3 regions of the Shewanella piezotolerans WP3 genome follow, and region 2 is predicted to be linked to each of the others. Evidence: predicted binding sites of a transcription regulator. Region 2 holds the regulator's gene; each other region holds the start of a gene.
The links. The regulator sigma-54, encoded in region 2, starts transcription at its own class of promoters, with help from an activator protein. The targets are predictions, from matches to a motif close to GTTGGCACGNNNNTNGNNT.
Positions count from the first base shown of each region.

Region 1 (4,822 bases), 160 kb from region 2:
GCTTAACTTCGATACTGTTCGTTAGACTCCTCTGGCTACCTCATATCGGTCCAATAATGAGTTAGCGGCTAAAATGCACTTGCTAGTTATTCATCTGAGTTAGGCTGCGCAAGCTTCTAAATCAGGGATGATTTAGTAGAGCCTATAGGGATATATTCACGGCGACTTGCAAAGGCTCAATACAGCTGAATTACCTTAATCTCGATACTGATCTTAAGGCTCGCTAGGTTAAATCTATCCTATCCAGAAATAAGTCACCAAGCGAGACTTTACAGTTACAGTCGAGGAGCTATGCTCGGTGTCTCTGGCTGCATGCTTTGCTCCGCTAACCAGCGCTTTGCGCTTGATTGCCCCATAATCTTAATCAACGTCGGCTCTAGGTAACGGCCTAAATCGGGTTTGCGCCAATACATGTAACCGGGTAAGGGTTGCACAGTACCTGCGCCAAAGGTGCGCTGTATAAGGCTAGAAAATTCTGCGATACTATCATCATTCGGTACAGTTAACAGCGGCCAAAAATCGGTTAAAAAGGCATTAAAACTATCGAAGGATTGCAGCTGCTTTACACTGTAACGCTGTAATGCTTGCGCCAGAATAGGGACGCTCCAGTGGGACATAAATTCGGTATTGGCTATCACATCGATATTGCGCCTATGGTATTGCTGCCAAGCTAAGTTCACGCTATTAGTTTCATTGGCTACCCGCCAAACTAGGTAAAGATCAGATAGCCACTCATGTTGATAGGTGCTGTTTATCTCTAGATTTAAGCTTTGCATTGCCGCTATCGCTTCAAGGTGACCCAACTCATGCCAGTAAGTCAGTTCATCTTGCCGATTAAGCGCTAACGAGTAATGACCCGCTCCCCAGTTTACGCTGCGCTTATGCGGCAGTTTATCAAAATCAGTCACCAATACTCCGGCAATTTCGCGGTGAAGGAGCGGTAACACCATTGCTGCACGTGCGCCCATTGATAGCTGAAGTAATTGACTATTAGGCAACTGGACTCTAGCAGACTCAGGCAGTACCTCTAAACAAGTCGCTAGTGTGTCACGTTCGCAGATGAGGGCTTTTTGGGTTGCTATATCCTCCCAAAGAAAACCACTTGAAAGCAGTAAACCCGCAGCCAATGCTATAGCCATTGTGCGACTTCGCTATTGGCTTGCCATAGAGATTTTAATCGGGTCAATGGGATGTTCCTCTGCACACTCAACAGCAACATGACTGTTGCACTTTGGTGCACTCAAACTTAGGAAATAGCGCCACTATGGCGGGTTCTTTCACAGATTTAACCTTGATTGTACCTAATTTTTAATGATGTTGAATAAATGTGGTCAAGATTGCGTTAGAATAATGAGTAATTTTCCAATGTATTCGAGTTTTCCGTGGTAGAAAAAGCCCAATTTTCATCTCACCTTTATCATCCTAAGTACTGGCTCCTTTGGCTAGGTGTAGGTCTGATGCGTCTCACACAAGTATTGCCTTTGCGTATTCAAATGAAAATGGGCGCTGCGCTTGGCAGGATGGCAATGGGTATTATTGGCAAACGGGTGAATACTGCTAAACGTAATTTGCAGCTGTGTTTTCCCGAAATGAGCGATGCTGAACAACAAGTTCTGCTACGTGAGAATTTCGAACAAACGGGTAAAGCCATTTTCGATACCATTAATGCTTGGTGGTGGTCCGATGAAAAAATCCAGCAGCATATGACCATAAAAGGCCAACAACATGTTCAGCAGACACTCGATAATGGCCAAGGGGTGATTTTATTTGCTGTTCACTGTTTACCGTTAGAGATGGGCGCACGCATCTTTGGCCAGTTCCAACCGGGTGTCGGCGTATACCGTCCGCACAACAATGCGGTGATGGAATATTTGCAGGTAAAAGGACGACTACGCTCTAATAAGGCCTTAGTACCGAAAAGAGATCTACGCCAGATGGTGCGAAGCCTACGAGCGCCTAATGTTATCTGGTATACCGCCGATCAAGATTTTGGCCGTTCAAGTGCCACTTTCATCCCTTTCTTCGCCGTAGAAGAAGCCGCCACAATTACCGGAGCCACTACGTTGGCAAAGCTTGGGAAAGCTAAAGTGTTGCCTTTTTTTGTAGAGCGCAACAGCAGCGACACTGGCTACAATATCGAGATCCAAGCACCACTGGACAACTTTCCTGGTGAAAATGAAATTGAAGATGCTAAGCGCGGAAATCACATCATTGAGCAGATTATTAACCGCAACAAATCACAATACATGTGGCTACATAGACGCTTTAAAACCCGTCCTAATCCAGAAGATCCATCATTGTATAAGTAATCATTATCGCCCTTTGTAAAATTGACAACGGGCAACGGCTCACTTTGCTGCTAACCAATAGCAGCAAAGTCACTGTTTGTACAACTTTTATCCAGCCTAGTCCTCCAGCTGCAGTGTTAAAGTATCAACTCATTGTCAAAAAGACACTTAGTGTCATATGGACACACTAAGACATTGTCTTTATGACAACCCTCCGTTATCAACAAAAATACCAAAGTATTATAAATCAACAACATAGATAGTTGGCATGTTATCTGCTCTAGCAAGGTTCGCCTGAATAATAACGTTGCGCTAAGAGGACTTATGAGCAAACAAAGACTAACTGCAATGGCACTACTGCTGGTGCTAATTGCTTCATTTACCGTACTACTAAGTATTGGTAGTGAGATCTATCGAGAGAAGCCGCCTATCCCGACGGCTTATGTCGATAGCCAAGGACAAACACTGTTTAGCAAAGATGATATCGAACAAGGTCAGTTAGTTTGGCGCTCTATGGGGGGGCATCAACTAGGGTCTATTTGGGGCCATGGCTCATACGTTGCACCAGACTGGACTGCAGACTGGTTACACAAAGAAGCTCAGGCTTGGTTAGATATTACCGCTAAGCAACGCTTTAATAAAAACTTTGCTCAACTCGATTCACAGCAGCAAGCGGGACTTGAGCAAGCTCTGCGAGAAGATATTCGTCGCAACACTGTCGTCCAGCAAGCCAATGGCGATACAGATATCACCCTTTCAGCGACTCGTATCGCAGCGATTAAACAGGTAGAACAGCACTATCTAGCACTATTTGGTGACGATCCTAAGCTATCATCACTGCGCGAACAGTATGCGATGAAAGAGGGAACCGTTCCAAGCTTAGATCGCCGCGAAAAACTCAATGCCTTTCTATTTTGGGGAGCTTGGGCTGCTGTCACTGAGCGTCCAGATACCGACTATACCTACACCAACAACTGGCCATTTGACCCGCAAATTGGCAACACGCCAACCTCAGACAACGTTGTTTGGTCAATTTTAAGTATTGTCACCCTAATTGCCGGTATTGGCGCACTGGTCTGGCACCATGCCAGCGGTAAACATGAAAGCTTACCCAAGCCTGCCGATCAAGATCCTTTGTTCTTTACTAAACCGACGAAGTCTCAGAAGGCTGTAGGTAAATACTTTGTCACCGCAATCGGTCTGTTTTTACTGCAGATATTGCTCGGTGGGATCACCGCCCACTATGCCGTCGAAGGACAAAACTTTTATGGCATTCCACTTTCAGAGATCTTGCCATACTCAGTCACCCGAACCTGGCACACCCAATTAGCAGTATTCTGGATTGCCACAGCATGGTTAGGCACAGGACTTTACATTGCACCAGCACTGTCAGGTCACGAACCTAAGTTCCAGCGCATTGGTGTTAACATACTCTGGGTTGCCTTAGTGATTGTAGTCCTTGGCTCTATGGCTGGCGAATGGATAGGTGTACAGCAGTACTTTGACCTAGACATGAACTTCCTATTTGGTCATCAAGGTTATGAATACATTGATTTAGGCCGCGTGTGGCAGGTGCTATTACTTGCAGGGCTGCTTATCTGGTTAGCACTCGTTACCGCAGCCATGCGCCCAGCGTTAAAAGTTAAGGGTGAGATGCGTCCAGTCATTTGGGTGCTATACGCTTCATGTGTTGCGATTGGGCTATTTTACGGTGCAGGCCTCTTCATGGGTAAGCACACTAACCTAGCGATTGCCGAATACTGGCGTTGGTGGGTAGTTCACTTGTGGGTAGAGGGCTTCTTTGAAACCTTCGCAACTTCTGTTATAGCCTTGATGTTAGTGCGCCTAGGGCTCATCCGTGCTCGCAGTGCTAATGCCGCAGTGCTATTTGCTACAGTAATCTTCTTAACTGGTGGTTTGATTGGTACTTTGCATCACCTGTACTTTACCGGCACACCAACGTCAGTGATTGCATGGGGCGCGATCTTCTCTGCACTTGAAGTGGTTCCGCTAGCATTGATTGGTTTCGAAGCCGTTGAAAGCTACCGTTTGCGCGCTGCAAGCCCTTGGATGATCCGTTATAAATGGGCAATTATGTTCTTTGTTGCCACCGCCTTTTGGAACCTAGTGGGTGCCGGCGTATTAGGTTTTCTCATTAACCCACCGATTGCGCTGTACTTTATTCAAGGCCTAAACACCACAGCAACTCATGCTCACGCAGCATTCATGGGGGTATATGGCATGTTAGGTATGGGGCTTATGCTGTTCTGCTTACGCGGGCTAACAGGTCAAATGCAGTGGAATGAAAAGCTATTAAAAGGTGCTTTCTGGACCATGAACATTGGCTTGGCGGCAATGGTGTTTATGTCGCTACTTCCTGTGGGGATCGTGCAGTTCTTCGCCGTGATCGACAATGGCTACTGGTTTGCTCGCTCCCCAGAAGTGATCCATAGCCCATTGGTTGAAACCTTAGTCTGGATGCGTATGCCAGGTGACGTATTGTTTGGCTTTGGTGGTCTATTTATGGGCTACTT
Region 1 is NC_011566.1:839,230-844,051, reverse strand. It holds gene SWP_RS03710 (hypothetical protein) at 276-1,139, opposite strand; gene SWP_RS03705 (LpxL/LpxP family Kdo(2)-lipid IV(A) lauroyl/palmitoleoyl acyltransferase) at 1,383-2,309, shown strand; gene SWP_RS03700 (nitric-oxide reductase large subunit) at 2,613-4,822, shown strand, end outside.
Region 1: a site for sigma-54 is predicted at 2,551-2,569, ahead of SWP_RS03700 (nitric-oxide reductase large subunit). Genes of this name have one in related genera too.

Region 2 (4,822 bases):
GCAAACAATATATCGACCGGCTGTTTATCTATCGAGTCAAAAGAGATCGGTGTTTCGCATTTGATTAATATGCCCAATGGATGGTCAATATTGGTCAATCGCCCATGCGGGATTGCGATACCGTTGCCTATACCTGTGCTACCCATTTTTTCGCGTGCCAAAAGGCTCTCGAATATCTCTTGTGAAGATAGAGTAGGGTACTGGACAGCGGCAATGTCGCTGATTAGTTCCAGTACTTTTTTCTTACTGCCCGGAGTGGCACAGGTGGTGCACTCCGGCTGCAGGATGGTACATAGTTCCATCGTTAATGTTTGGTCAGCTTCTCTTTGTGTTTAATAACCTGACGATCTAATTTATCGATCAGGGAGTCGATTGCGGCGTACATGTCCGCATGTTCCGAAGTAGCAAAAACTTCACCTTTTTTAAGGTGAATTCTGGCTTCGGCAATCTGCTGCATTTTTTCTACATTCAAAATGACGTGGACATTATTGATCTGATCGAAATGACGTTCAAGCTTTGTAAACTTTTCTTCTACATAGCCACGCAATGATGCGGTGATTTCGATGTGATGTCCAGTAAGGTTAATTTGCATAGAAAATTCCTCCAAGTGCCTAATTTTGAGTTATAAACTCTTACGTTGGTTTGAGGGCGGGATCAGCATTGCTTCACGATATTTCGCGATAGTACGACGAGCAACTTTTATCCCTTGTTCTGCCAAAAGTTGCGCCATTTTGCTATCGCTTAATGGTTTCTTTTGGTTTTCAGCTGCGACTAACTTCTTAATAAACGCTCTAATAGCTGTTGATGAGCACTCTCCACCGTCGTCGGTTCCGACATGACTAGAGAAGAAATACTTTAATTCGAAAATACCTCTGGGGGTATGCATATACTTTTGAGTGGTAACCCTTGATATGGTGGATTCATGCATCTCAACGGCTTCTGCGATATCATTCAAAACCATTGGTTTCATGGCTTCATCGCCATACTCAAAGAAGCCTTGCTGGAATTTTACAATGCAGTTACTGACCTTTAGTAAAGTTTCATTACGGCTTTCTAAACTTTTAATAAACCACTTAGCTTCCTGCAAATGACCACGGATGAACTGGCCATCGGCTTGGCTTTTAGTGCTGCGAGCCATTGAAGCATAGTGCTGATTAACATTAATTTTAGGCATGTAATCTGGGTTTAGCTCAACCACCCAGCGACCTTTCTTTTTGGCCACTGATACATCGGGAATAACGTATTCATCTTTGCTGCGAGTGACTGCTAACCCTGGTCTTGGGTTGAGAGTTTGGATCAGGCTAATGGCTTCACGTAGTTCATCTTCTTTAAGCTTAGTTTTACGCATTAACTGTCTAAAGTCGCGTCCTGCAATCAAATCTAAGTAGTCTTTGATGAGTAGGCGGGCATGGTCAATATGCGGTGTGGTAGCGGCATATTGGGCCAGTTGGATCAATAGACACTCGCTTAAGTCGCGAGCGGCAACGCCAATGGGGTCAAAATGCTGCACGCGCTTGAGTACGGCTTCGACTTCATCAACCTCAATTTCAGGGTCGCCCATTGCCTCAAGAATATCTTCGCAGTTTTGAGTGAGGTAACCACGTTCATCAATAGCATCAATAATGGCGGTGGCGATAGCAAGATCGTTATCGGAAAATGGTGTTAAGTTCTTTTGCCACTCAAGGTGCTCATATAAGCCTTCGCTGGTTTCACCTTGGAATGGCATATCGTCATCGCGCATACCGCCAGAGCTTGCATTTGAAGAAACGGTATAGACTTCGTCCCAAGTGGTATCCATCGGCAGATCATCTGGCATTGAATCTTGGGTTAATGCATCAGAGGTTTCTACTGCAGCGCTATCTTGCTGGGGATCAACTTCGGCGCTGGCGCTGTAATCGTTGTCACTATCGGATTCTGAATAGCTATCGGATTCGCTGGTGGTGCGATCTTCATTGCTGACAGGTTCACTGTCAGATTGCTCTTCATCTAATTCTAGTAGGGGATTTGACTCTAATGCTTGCTGGATCTCTTGCTGCAGCTCTAAAGAGGACAGTTGCAGTAAGCGGATTGCCTGCTGTAACTGTGGAGTCATGGTTAGCTGCTGACCCATTTTGAGCTGAAGTGACGCTTTCATCTTACCGCTATTCCCTACACTGTAATTAAACGTTGAAGCTCGTTAATTTGGCGAAGAGAGCATAAAGGGCCAACACTATGATTATATTAGTATACTTAACTAGTGCCGCGCTTTAAACGCTCATGTTGTTGATTAACTATAGCCTGAATTGTTCACCTAAGTACACTGCTCTAACCTGCTGGTTGTCTAAGATTTCAGCAGGCGTACCCTCAGCAATGAGATTTCCGTGACTTACGATATATGCATGCTCACAAACGTCTAATGTTTCACGAACATTGTGATCAGTAATTAGCACACCTAAGCCGCGGCTTTTTAGCTGCTCAATGATTTTTTTAATGTCGATGACCGAAATTGGATCTACACCTGCAAAGGGTTCATCAAGCAATATAAATTTTGGGTTGGCAGCTAGCGCTCGTGCAATTTCAACTCGACGGCGTTCACCACCTGAAAGTGCCATGCCTTGGCTGTCACGTATGTGAGTGATATGAAACTCTTCAAGCAGGCTCTCTAGTTGCGCCTCACGCTGCTCATTGTCAATATCGCTGCGAGTCTGTAGCACTGCCATGATGTTGTCGCGGACTGAAAGCTTTCTAAAAATACTTGCTTCTTGCGGTAAGTAACCTATACCTTTTCGTGCGCGAAGATGCATAGGATCTAAGGTTAGATCGTCCTCATCAATAAATATTTGCCCTTTGTCACTCTGCACTAAACCGACAACCATATAGAAAGTTGTGGTTTTTCCTGCCCCATTTGGGCCGAGTAAGCCAACGATCTGCCCGGTTTTTACCGTTAAACTCACATCTTGAACAACTGCACGGTTTTTATAACTCTTAGCTAGGTTGCGTGCCATAAGCGTTTTTTGGATCATTGCTGCTCCTGCTTTTCTATCGGTTCAGCTGGGGTTTCAGGAGTCTCTTCTTGGTAGGCTTCTGGTTGAATGATGGTGATTACTCTGTCATTGCCTTCGCCGGTGCTTTCAGCAATAAGTTGCTGTAAACCTATATTGTACTTAATGCGATTACCTGTGACCTGGCTACCCTCTTGCTCGAGTGTCGCATCACCTAAAAGAGTTAAGGTTCTGGTCGCGAGTTCGTAACGGATCTCTTTAGCACTTGCTGTTGCGGGGCGGCCATCTTCCATTATTTGGGTATAGGTTGCTGGATTGCCTGTGGCAACCAGTGTTTTTCCAGAGTTCGCTTCTTTAGAGAAAACACGTAACTCATCAGCGTTCATTTTAATTGAGCCTTGAGTCACCTCTACTGGGCCAAAAAAGATAACCTGATTGTTTTTGATATCGGCTTCTTGGCTTGCAGCGGCAATTTTGACCTCTTGTTTAAGGTCATCGACAGCGGCATAGCTGCTAATGCTGAGCAGACACAATAGACCTGCAAGTATGGATTGATTATATTTCATAACTTCCTTCTACTCGGCCTTTAGTGTGATTGCACGAGTGAGTATATTGGTTTTTTTGAACAGCTTATTTAGCATCGTAGATCCCTTCGACTTCGCTGATCAACTTTACACTTTGAGCATTGAGGTCAGCATAAAGACCTGTGCCTTGAATAACAAATTCATTGCCAGTGACGTGAATAATTTCATCAGAGGTCATTATCATAGTATCTAAATCGAGTTCTAAATAGGATGTAGATAATGTTTGGATCGGCTCTTCAGGGCTAATTGAATCGATAATAACATTGTTTTGCAATGAGACCTTACCGGTTAAATTGTTATGGCTGCCTTTGGTTGCTCTTAGGCGCCATTGTGCTTGACCATCATCGGGATAGATCAAGTAAACAGGCTCAGTAAAGTAAGTCATGCTAGCATCTTCATAGTGTTCCATATGCTTGGCTGTGACCTTGCTATTGACAAAACCTGCTTCATTGTACTCTGTGCTGCGCAGATCATCGATGATGTAATTGGGTTGTTCGCTTGCATCGACGTCTAACGTTTGATCACTTTTTTTAGACTGAACCTGCCAATAGAGGATGAGTGCAGTGCCAAATAAAGCGATTATCGCGAGTGTGACGCGATTCATATGCTCATCCCATGAGCTGACTCAAACTTATCTTGGCTAAGCAGCAGTAGATCTGTTAGCTCGCGCAGTGCACCGTGACCGCCTTTAATATGGGTGGTCATAAGCGCATGCTGCTTAACGTATGGATGGCCATCAGCTACACATACAGATAGACCCACTTCCTTCATGACAGGAAGATCGACCATATCATCGCCGATATAGGCGACTTCATCAGGAGTTACACCATACAGGGCGAGTAGTTCATTGTAAGGGGCGAGTTTATTATCCACACCTTGGTAAATGTGAGTGACACCAAGCGCCGTCATTCTGTCTTCTACTATTTGTGATTTGCGACCGGTAATAATTGCCACATTGATATCACTAGATAGGACTGAGCGCACACCGTAGCCATCGCGGGTATGAAATGTTTTAAGCTCTTCTCCGGCATTGCTCATGTAAACCAAGCCGTCTGAAAATACCCCGTCGACATCACAGATCAGGAGTTTGATCTTGCTGGCAGCTTGCCAAACGTCATCACTGATTGGTCCGTAAAATCCTTGTTTAGACATGTTAAATCACTCCTGCTTTAACCATATCGAGCATATTCAATGCGCCGACAGGTTGTTGCTTTGAATTGATGACGATAAGGCCGTTAATATTTTTCTCTTCCATCA
Region 2 is NC_011566.1:681,053-685,874, forward strand. It holds gene ptsN (PTS IIA-like nitrogen regulatory protein PtsN) at 1-302, opposite strand, end outside; gene hpf (ribosome hibernation promoting factor) at 305-592, opposite strand; gene SWP_RS02995 (RNA polymerase factor sigma-54) at 623-2,134, opposite strand; gene lptB (LPS export ABC transporter ATP-binding protein) at 2,271-3,002, opposite strand; gene lptA (lipopolysaccharide transport periplasmic protein LptA) at 2,999-3,547, opposite strand; gene lptC (LPS export ABC transporter periplasmic protein LptC) at 3,612-4,169, opposite strand; gene kdsC (3-deoxy-manno-octulosonate-8-phosphatase KdsC) at 4,166-4,717, opposite strand; gene SWP_RS03020 (KpsF/GutQ family sugar-phosphate isomerase) at 4,719-4,822, opposite strand, start outside.

Region 3 (4,822 bases), 2.2 Mb from region 2:
CATTAGCCAGACATTTTTGTAGGCTTTGACGTTTCAGGGCTGAGGTTTCGGTAATTAAAATATGAACCCGCTATCTCTATTTGGCGTTAAAGGGAAAACTAACTGGACAAGTCGAATGGCTTTAAACGAAAACCCCTGCATAAAGGTGGGATGCAGGGGCTGTTGCAATTTGGCTAGGCAACACAAGGATTTACATTTAATCGTTACAAATCTTGCTTATTCAAGCAGCTTTTTGCTTGCCGTTGCCACCAAAGAATAGTTCGCTAATTCAGGGATTTGAGCCTGAAGTTTTTTCTCTAACGCTGCTAAAGTCTCAAAGTTTTCACAAAGCCTTTCACCACGCGCTTCTAAGTCTTGTGCTTGCTCTTCCATTTGAAGCTCGATATCTTCTCCGATAGAGTCCATTTTCACTGAAAACGCATCCATTTTTGCCTCAAAAGAGTCACCATCGCCAGACATCATTTGGCTACCTAAGCTCATCATCATGGTGCCAATTGAGTTTTGAACTAGCTGCTCCATCTCTTTTTCAAACTCTTCACCAAATGCGCTTTCAAGGGAAGACTCGGTCGCCCCAAGATAAAACTTGTCACCATTTTGATAAGCAACGTCTTCAACTCGATCTTGCAAACCATCCATCATCTCATCAATTTTAGCCCCAGTTGCATCGCCGAGTAGCGGCGTCAGTGCCATACTCACAGCAGTTGATGCCATAGCTACGGCATCATTCACTAACTCAATGACCTCAGGAACTTGTGATGACACTTCATCAGCATATTGGCTAACCAGCTGTTGCTGCTGTTTGTTCAGTGAGATTTGCTCACCATTAACAAATAGCTTATTCATTTCAATACGGTATTGCTCTTTACCCACGTCACTCACTGTCAGCTTTTTAGGCTCTACAGTGACATCATAATTAAGTGATACTTCGCATTCATTGTTAAAATGTTCACCAGACTCGTCATGGGCACTGACTAATTGCAAACTAGAAGCTGACAGTAATACGGCTGAGACGCCGACAGAAGTAAGAAGTTTTTTCATCGCTGTAATCCTTTATCGCTTATAAATATAATTAGTCTAGATAAAGCACAGAGCATGCCAACAACACTAACCAATTGTTAATGAAGCTGAAATATGGAATTTAACCTTAGTACGGGAGTCTTTGGGAAGCTGATAATAGCCAATATTGCGAACTATTGGCTAAATATGACATTACTGAGTAAGTAAAACAGAGGATACTAAAAAATTGAACGACCCAATGTCTGACTAAGGGTCTCAAGCGCTGCGGTTCCAGCAAGTGAATTGCCATTAGTATCGAGCTCTGGAGACCAAACACATACCGACATATCACCGGGGATCACAGCAATGATCCCACCACCTACGCCACTTTTCCCAGGCATGCCAACACGATAGGCAAACTCTCCAGCACCATCATATAAGCCTGAAGTTGCTAGCAACGCATTTAACTGCCTTGTCTGCACTGGCGTTATTAGTTGTTTACCCGCCAAACTCTTTCCACCATTAGCAAGATAGATCATGGCTTTAGACAGATCGGCGCAGCTCATTCTCAAGGAGCAATAATGAAAATAACTCTTAAGGACAGTGTCGACATCATTGTTGAAGTTACCGAATGACTTCATCAGATATGCGATAGCGGCATTACGCGCACTATGCTGATATTCAGATCTGGCAACCGTTTTGTCGTAGCCAATCCTTTGATTATCACTCAGCCCGCGGACAATCTCCAACATTCTCTGTTTCGGCGCGCCTAAGCGGCCTTGCAATAGGTCTGCAATAACCAAAGCACCCGCATTAATAAATGGATTACGCGGTAGTCCTTTTTCTAACTCAACTTGCACCAAAGAGTTAAATGACTGGCCCGATGGTTCTTTGCCTACCCGAGACCAAATTTCAGGCTCTTCGTAATGCATTAGTGCCAGCGTTAAACTGAAGACTTTCGAAATACTCTGAATTGAAAAGGGCTCGAGATAATCTCCAGCCCCTATTGTGACACCATCTCTAGTCGTCACGGCGATACCGAGCTTATTGGCATTGATCTCAGCAAGAGCTGGAATATAATCAGCCACTTTACCTTGACCTAAAAGAGGTCGTACTTTTTCAATAACCTCTTCAAGCAATGCCAGCTCAGGCATTAACTCCACCAAATATCGTAAAGCTCACCGATTTCAACATCAGATACAGGCTGCCCTTCAAAGAAGGTTTTAACTGCAGCTCTGTCTTCATCAGTACACTTACCGATAGCTTGAGTAGCAATAATACCTTCCCACTCTTTATGGCCGCCACCATGGAAACCAAGGTCTCTAGGCTCAATAACCTCTTCGATGAACTGATCAACAATTGAGTCTATCTGCTCTTCGGTTACAGAGTCATTGAAAGTCCAGTTTGTATCGAAACCAAACTCTTGAAACTCATCAACGCGTAACTTTTTACGTAAACGACGACTACGATTAGCTGCCATGGTTATTCTCCCAGAAAGGTTATTTTATAAGAACGTAAATTTCAGCAGAGCGCTTAAACACGCTCAAACATGAGATCCCAAACGCCATGCCCTAAACGGTGGCCGCGCGCTTCAAATTTTGTTAGCGGACGATGCTCTGGACGCTCGACTACATCACCGGTAGCAGATTGGTTTTTGTAACCTGGCGCAGCAGTCATGACTTCTAACATGTGTTCGCTGTAGTTTTCCCAGTCAGTAGCAAGATGGAACACGCCACCAACTTTAAGCTTGCTGCGAATAAGCTCAGCAAATGGAGCTTGTACTATTCTGCGTTTGTGGTGACGTTTTTTGTGCCAAGGATCAGGAAAGAACAATTGCACGCGAGCTAAACTACCTTCGGCAATGCTATTTTCAAGTACCTCTAATGCATCATGATGATACACACGAAGGTTAGTCACGCCAGCTTCTGCTGCAACTGACAAGCATGCACCTACACCAGGCTTATGCACTTCAATACCAATAAAGTTAAGTTCTGGCGACGCCTTAGCCATCTCAACTAATGAACCTCCCATACCGAAGCCAATCTCTAGCACAGTGTCAGCTTCACGGCCAAACACTTCGACTAAATCGATCGCTTCTGGGGTATAATCTAGCCCCATAGATGGCCACTGCTGTTCCATCGCTTGAGCCTGCCCTTTTGTTAGGCGGCCTTCTCTTAATACAAAGCTTCTTACTTTGCGAAGGTATTTACCCTCTTCATTGAATTCAGCGGTTGTTACGTCGCTCATTTTCGCCCTCGCTTAAGACAGCTATTAATTAAAAAGAAAGGCATTATCCAAAGTTAAATCTTTAGTGCAAGCCCTATTGAGGCAAAATTATACCAATAATCTCAGTTTGTGCGAGTTACAAGCACTGTTTTACAAAAAATACTCACCAAGTCAGCTATTTTCCCGCAGTTGAAGCAGGATTCACTGACAATGATCGTTTAAACGAGTTAACAACTGTTGCTTGTTAAAGTATTCCTCTGTGGTTACACTGCGCCGATGAAAACTCCAGCCCCCTTTTCTCAGCGAATTATCAGTTGGTACGACTTACATGGTCGCAAACAACTTCCTTGGCAACAAAACAAAACCCCATATAAAGTGTGGATTTCAGAGATCATGTTGCAACAAACTCAAGTTGCGACTGTTATCCCCTACTTTGAAAAGTTTATTAGCCGCTTTCCCAGCATTGAAATATTGGCTGGCGCAGAGCAAGATGAAGTACTCCATCACTGGACTGGTTTAGGTTACTACGCCAGAGCACGTAATCTGCATAAAGCGGCTCAGCAAATTGTAGCCTTGCACCAAGGAAGCTTCCCTGTTGATTTTGAAGATGTATTATCCTTGCCTGGCATTGGTCGTTCGACAGCTGGCGCGGTACTGTCATTGTCACTAGGATTAAATCACCCCATTCTTGACGGTAATGTAAAGCGGGTACTGGCCAGGCATGGAGCAATTGATGGCTGGCCGGGGAAAAAACTGGTAGAAAATCAGCTGTGGCAACTCACTGAAGCGTTAACCCCAGCAAAAGAGATTCATAAGTATAACCAAGCGATGATGGATATTGGCGCTACGGTATGTACTCGCACCAAACCCAATTGTGCAGCTTGTCCGGTTGCGATTGACTGCAAAGCTCAATTGAGTGGGCGCCAACTAGAGTATCCAGGTAAGAAGCCTAAAAAAGTGGTCCCGGAAAAATCAGCATGGTTGCTCGTAGTAGAACACGAAAACCATGTTCATCTACAAAAAAGGCCACCAAGTGGTATTTGGGGTGGGCTTTGGTGTTTCCCTCAATTTACCAACCAAGCAGAGCTTGAAGAATACCTAAGTGAACATGCATTTAACATCAAGCATCGTGAAGATCTCGTTGGCTTTAGGCATACATTTAGCCACTTTCACCTCGACATACAACCAGTTTTGGTCTCAGTAAACAAGATTAGCGATAACCAGATCATGGAACAAGACTCTTCGGTCTGGTATAACTTACCTCATCCACCTAAAGTTGGTTTAGCCTCAGCGACTGAGCGCATTCTAGCGAGTTTAGGTTCTGTATTAATTAAGGAGTAATCATGGCTCGCACAGTAAATTGCGTATATTTGAAGAAAGAAGCAGAAGGATTAGGGTTTCAACTCTACCCTGGTGATTTAGGCAAACGTATTTTCGACAATGTGAGTAAAGAAGCGTGGGCGCTTTGGCAGTCCAAGCAAACGATGCTTATCAACGAAAATAAATTGAACATGATGAATGTTGATGATCGTAAGTTTCTAGAAGAGCAAATGATTAACTTTCTGTTTGAAGGGAAAGACGTTGAAATTGAGGGTTATGT
Region 3 is NC_011566.1:3,896,604-3,901,425, forward strand. It holds gene SWP_RS16410 (YggN family protein) at 217-1,038, opposite strand; gene glsB (glutaminase B) at 1,236-2,150, opposite strand; gene SWP_RS16420 (YggL family protein) at 2,150-2,476, opposite strand; gene trmB (tRNA (guanosine(46)-N7)-methyltransferase TrmB) at 2,530-3,243, opposite strand; gene mutY (A/G-specific adenine glycosylase) at 3,499-4,563, shown strand; gene SWP_RS16435 (oxidative damage protection protein) at 4,566-4,822, shown strand, end outside.
Region 3: a site for sigma-54 is predicted at 1,082-1,100, ahead of SWP_RS16410 (YggN family protein). Genes of this name have one in related genera too.